DNA from 2 places in the Rouxiella sp. S1S-2 genome. Region 2 is predicted to be linked to the other one. Evidence: predicted binding sites of a transcription regulator. Region 2 holds the regulator's gene; the other holds the start of a gene.
The links. The regulator Fur, encoded in region 2, represses iron uptake genes when iron is present. The targets are predictions, from matches to a motif close to ATAATAATGAGAACNACTATCAA.
Positions count from the first base shown of each region.

Region 1: a site for Fur is predicted at 1,406-1,428, ahead of GA565_RS03120 (TonB-dependent siderophore receptor). Genes of this name have one in related genera too.

Region 1 covers NZ_WFKL01000001.1:657,091-660,246, reverse strand. The annotation lists gene fes (enterochelin esterase) at 1-1,281, opposite strand, end outside; gene GA565_RS03120 (TonB-dependent siderophore receptor) at 1,564-3,156, shown strand, end outside.
Region 2 covers NZ_WFKL01000001.1:4,194,155-4,197,310, reverse strand. The annotation lists gene glnS (glutamine--tRNA ligase) at 1-1,120, shown strand, start outside; gene fur (ferric iron uptake transcriptional regulator) at 1,277-1,723, opposite strand; gene fldA (flavodoxin FldA) at 1,965-2,492, opposite strand; gene ybfE (LexA regulated protein) at 2,788-3,069, opposite strand.

The DNA.
Region 1 (3,156 bases), 3.5 Mb from region 2:
GGCCCACAGCGCCTCAAGCCCGTCGAGCAGCCCACCCCGCCAGCACAGCGCATCGTGTCCGCCTTCGACCACGCGGTAATGCACGCGATGCGGTGCGTTTTTAAAGGTGTCGAGCAGGTCATTGTTCACTTTGTGGATCAGCCCTTCGTGACGGCCCGCCTCCATAAATATCTTCAACGCACTCTGTTGCCCAAGCCCCTGCTCGATTTGTTTCGGCAGCCAGCAGGCGTCCTGCGGCGTTTCACCGAGCTGCAGCATGTCGCGACGCGGCCACCAGAAAGAACCCGACTGGGCGAGCACGCAGCCAAAACGCTGCGGCCAGTTCAGCGCCGCATACAGCGACGAAAGACCGCCAAAGCTTTGTCCAGCAACCACCGTTTTGGCCGGATCGGCAGAATAGGCTGCGCGCTTTTCAACTTCCGGCAGCAACTCTTCCTGTACCGCCAGCCAGAAATCAGAGTTACAGGTCAGCTCCTGTGCGCGGTGCTGACTGTCTATCACCTCGATAAGCACATAAACCGCCACCGGTAATTTGCCCTGCGCAGTTTGCTGCATCAGGGGTTCCCAAATCGGCATTTTTTGTGACCAAAACTGCCCGTCGAGTAAAATAGCCAGCGGGCGGGAAGACAGGCTCTCCCCCTCGCCGGTGGTGTAAATCCAGACATTGCGCTGGTTGCCCAATCGCTCGCTGCGCCACTGATAGCGCTGAATCTTGGCCGGAGGCGCAGGCATACACAGTCCGCTTGAGGTGTTATAGCTATCGAAATCTCGCCAGGCAGGCTGCGGCGGCGCATCGGGGAGGCTAAGGCCGGAAAGCGCATGGCCTTTTGCTCCGGGCCATGAGCGGGTTGGGTTCAGTAAATCGTGGCTCGCGTGAGAAAATATGCTGCGCCACCAGCTACGTACGGCAAACATTCGTCCGAAGGCGTCGTCGATTTCTGCGCTAAAAGGCCGGTCTTCAACGCTGGGAATAAAGCTGTAGCTGCCACGCCAGTCAGACTGGAGTTCGGTTTGCCAATACCAGACGTCAGTGCCGCTCAGCCTTTGCAGACTCTGTGGCGGGGAGGATTGATGATGGTCAGTCAGACAGTTGATGTTGATCCAGACCCGTTGATAAGAAGAGGTGAATTCGCTCCCCTGAGGATCGCGCCAGAAAAAGGTGACTTTGCAGCAGCCCTCTTGCGAAGACTCGACCCAGGGCGTTCCCCGGCGAGCCACCTCCAACCACCATCCGTTGCTTCCTGCATGCTTGCTGTTCAACAGCGTACTGCTCGCTGACATTGACAGCCGGTCTACACAATCTGGTTTCAAAACGCTTACTCTTTTTAAGGCGATAAAGAATATTCAATACTTAGAAGATGTTAACTTCTAACACCGTATGAACCCCATCTTAAACTTAAAAAGAATAGTATTGATAATTATTTTCATTTGCAATAGTGTGTAACCGCCCATCCACAGGGCTGGCTTTTCCATTAGCGGATAAGTACACACAACAGGCCATCCCGCTGTTTGCGTCTTCTTTCTACTGACAGTGTAGGGATGGGTTTCAGGGTAGAGACCAGCATGACTTTTAAACTTTCGCAATACTCTTTGGCTACAGTAATAGGGCTCGGATTAGGCACTTCTGCACTGTCGTTCTCCCTCAGCGCGGCAGAAACCCTATCCAAAGAAAACACAGACAAAGGCGACACTATTGTTGTCACCGCCGCCCAGCAAAACCTTCAGGCTCCGGGCGTTTCCACCATTACCTCCGCTGAAATTCAAAAACGACCGCCTGCGCGCGACATCAATGAACTGATCCGCACCATGCCAGGCGTAAACCTTACCGGTAACTCCACCAGCGGCCAGCGCGGCAACAATCGTCAGATTGACATTCGCGGCATGGGGCCGGAAAACACCCTTATTCTGATCGACGGACTGCCGGCCAACAGCCGAAACTCTGTGCGTCAAGGCTGGCGCGGTGAACGTGACACGCGCGGCGACACCAGCTGGGTTCCGCCAGATATGATTGAGCGCATTGAAGTGCTACGCGGTCCCGCGGCCGCACGCTATGGCAACGGCGCCGCCGGTGGCGTGGTGAATATCATCACCAAAAAAGACACCAAAGACTGGCACGGATCGTGGAATACCTATCTCAATGCGCCGCAGCACAAAGATGAAGGCTCAACCAAGCGCACTGATTTCAGCCTGTCAGGCCCGCTGGGCGATCAGTTCAGCTTCCGCTTGTTCGGCGGCTACAGTAAAACTAAGGCCGATGCGCAGGACATCAACGCCGGGCATCAGTCAGAGCGCACCGGAACCTATGCCGACACGCTTCCAGCCGGTCGTGAAGGGGTGATTGACAAAAATATCGATGCCCTGCTGCACTGGGATTTCGCCCCAATGCAGTCGCTGGAGTTTGAAGTTTCAAACGGCCGTCAGGGCAATCTCTACGCCGGTGACACGCAAAACACCAACACCAGCGCGCTGGTGAAGAGTATGTACGGAAAAGAAACTAACCGTATTTATCGCCAAACCTATGCGCTTACCTATCGCGGTGCCTGGGAAAACGGCGTTAGCACCACCCATTACGTTCAGTATGAGAAAACCACTAACTCACGCATGAATGAAGGACTGGCGGGCGGCACTGAAGGGATTTTTGCCGACGACAGCTTCAAGGATACTCATCTTGGCAACGTGCTGGCACACAGTGAAGTCAGCATTCCATTCGACCTGGGCGTACCGCAAACCGCTACGCTGGGTACTGAATGGAACCAGCAGAAGATGAAGGACGGATCGTCCAATACGCAGGCGCTGTCCGGCGGAACTATTGCGGGCATCGACAGCAGCGGTCGCAGTCCTTACTCCTCTGCGCAAATCTTCTCGCTGTTTGCCGAAGACAATATCGAACTGACCGACAGTACCATGCTAGTGCCGGGACTGCGCTTCGATCACCACTCCATTGTCGGTGATAACTGGAGCCCGTCGCTTAATCTGTCGCAGGAGCTGGGCGACCACTTTACCTTGAAAATGGGCATTGCCCGCGCCTACAAAGCGCCGAGTTTGTATCAGACCAACCCTAACTATGTGCTCTACAGTAAGGGACAAGGCTGTGCGGCAAGTACCGGCGGATGCTATCTGCTAGGTAATAAAGATCTCAACGCCGAAACCAGCACC
Region 2 (3,156 bases):
CGTGATGCGTGATCCGGTGCTGTATCGCATCAAGTTTGCCGACCACCATCAGACCGGCACTAAGTGGTGCATCTATCCGATGTACGATTTCACCCACTGCATTTCCGATGCGCTGGAAGGGATCACTCACTCGCTGTGTACGCTGGAGTTCCAGGACAACCGCCGTCTGTATGACTGGGTGCTCGACAACATCAGCATCGCCTGTCATCCGCGTCAGTACGAGTTCTCACGCCTGAATCTTGAATATTCCATCATGTCCAAGCGCAAGCTGAGCCTGCTGGTGACCGACAAGATTGTAGAAGGTTGGGATGACCCGCGTATGCCAACGGTATCCGGCCTGCGTCGTCGCGGTTATACCTCGGCGTCAATTCGCGAGTTCTGTCGTCGTATCGGCGTGACCAAGCAGGATAACAACGTTGAAATGGCCGCGCTGGAGTCCTGCATTCGTGACGACCTCAACGAAAACGCGCCGCGTGCGATGGCGGTGATCAATCCGGTTAAAGTGATTATTGAGAACTTTACCGGTGATGCCGTTCAGTGGGTAAAAATGCCAAATCATCCGAGCAAGCCAGAAATGGGCTCGCGTGATGTGCCATTTACCGCTGAAATCTTCATCGATCAGGCTGATTTCCGCGAAGAAGCCAACAAGCAGTACAAGCGTCTGGTTCTGGGGAAAGAAGTGCGTTTGCGCAATGCGTACGTGATTAAAGCCGAACGCATCGAGAAAGATGCCGAAGGCAATATCACCACTATTTTCTGTAGCTATGACATTGATACCCTGAGTAAAGACCCTGCCGACGGCCGTAAAGTCAAAGGCGTGATCCACTGGGTGTCTGCGAGCGAAGGTAAACCGGCCGAGTTCCGCTTGTATGACCGCCTGTTCAGCGTCGCTAACCCGGCTCAGGCAGAAGACTTTCTGACCACTATCAATCCAGAGTCTCTGGTGATTGCCCACGGGTTTGTTGAACCGAGCATGGCAAACGCACAGGCCGCAGTGAGTCTGCAGTTTGAGCGTGAAGGGTATTTCTGCGCCGACAGCACTTACTCCAGTGCCGAGCACCTGGTGTTTAACCGCACCGTCGGGCTGCGTGACAACTGGGAAAGTAAGCCAGTCGTCTGATCAATAAGCGTGAGATCCCCGGCTCCAGGAGTGGGGGATCTACGCTAATCCCCAACTCTTCCGCATCAAATTCCAGGCATAAAAAAACCGCTTTTCAGCGGTCATTTTATAGGCGAATACTCTTTTGTTCCTCAGCGACAGCGCTGGGGCAAAATATCAGCCTTTACCATGCAGAGTTTCATCTTCGATGCAGTTGCCAAGTTCGCAATGGCCGTAAAGATAAAGACTGTGGTTGGTGAGTTTAATACCGTGTGCCTTGGCAATCTCACGTTGACGGCCTTCGATATACTCGTCACGGAACTCAATAACGCGGCCGCAGTCGAGGCAGATCAAATGGTCGTGGTGATGTTGCTGAGTCAGTTCAAATACTGACTTGCCGCCTTCAAAATTGTGACGGGTAACAATGCCGGCGTCGTCAAACTGGTTCAAAACACGGTAAACCGTGGCAAGACCAATCTCTTCGCCCATATCAATCAGTTCTTTGTACAAATCTTCCGCACTGACGTGATGACCTGCCGGAGCTTGCAACACTTCCAGGATTTTCAGGCGCGGAAGCGTGACTTTTAAGCCGGCTTTCTTCAGTGCGGTGTTGTTGTCAGTCATGCGGATTTAGTCCTGTCACTATGCTAATCACGTTAATGAAAACGGTGGGCTGTTCACAAACATCGTTCGCACCCTTCAAACGGGCGATAAAAAAGCCAAAACGATAAAAACAGATAATGTAAGTGTACCTTGATACAGCTGAAAGTTACAATTTTGTAGACGTTAAATTGTTAATTTCAGTGATAGTTTGGCCCTTTCGCGTTTAACCTCAACGATTCAGGGCCTTAGCCTTTGTGTGGGATTAGCCGATTATCTCTGAAAGGCTTAATTCTTCGCTAATTTGCTTAACCCAAGCGTCGACACGTTCGTTTGTCAGCTCAGGTTGACGGTCTTCGTCGATGGCCAGACCGATGAAGTGAGTATCATCCGCCATGCCTTTAGACGCTTCGTAACCGTAACCTTCGGTTGACCAGTGGCCAACAATCACGGCGCCGCGTGGTTCGATAATATCGCGAACGGTGCCCATCGCGTCACAGAAGTACTCGGCGTAATCTTCCTGATCGCCACAGCCAAACAGCGCAACCAGCTTGCCTTCAAAATCTATCTCTTCCAGCGTTGGGAAAAAGTCGTCCCAGTCACACTGTGCTTCACCGTAGTACCAGGTTGGGATGCCAAGCAGCAGAATATCGTATTTTTCCAGATCTTCTTTGCTGCTTTTGGCGATGTCCTGCACGTCAGCAACATCTTTACCCAACTGCTTCTGGATCATTTTTGCGATGTTTTCGGTGTTTCCGGTGTCGGAACCAAAGAAGATACCTACTACTGCCATAAGCTTATCTAACCTCTTGTTCTTCAATAGACTCATCGAGTCTGCTTTTTCGTCCGCGGCATGCGATTCAGTTTGCGCAAGATAATAGCAAACTCGACGGGCTGAGAACATATTCTCATCCCAACTCTGATTAATGCAGCACGGTTTTAATACGACCCTAATTCTAATGCCCTACAGTCTAACGGGCATTTCAGGCGAGCGTTATCGCCTTTGTGTGTTCTTGCACTTGCGGAAAGACGGAGAAACGCAACGGCGGATAACCGCTAGGGTTACCCGCCCGCATCACAAACGATGACTAACTTTCCTGATTGTTCAGATGAGACAGCAGCATCTGCTCAATCAGCTCGCTGCGACTGATATTTTGCTGTTCCGCCAGCTTATTAAGCGCATCCACGGCTTCGGCATTAATTTTCAGCTCAACGCGACGTAAACCGTTGTTTTTGTCACGGCGAAGCTGATTACGCTTGTTAATCCTAAGCTGTTCATCGCGAGAAAGCGGATTTGTTTTTGGACGTCCCGGACGGCGATCGTCTGCGAACAGATCAAGCGTCGTGCGATCCAGTTGTTCTTTTGCCATAGGTAGCGGTACAACTAGGGAAGTTACATCGAAAAGCGGCCAGGCCCTTTTCAGATGAAGTGGTTAACACATTTCGGGCTAATAAAC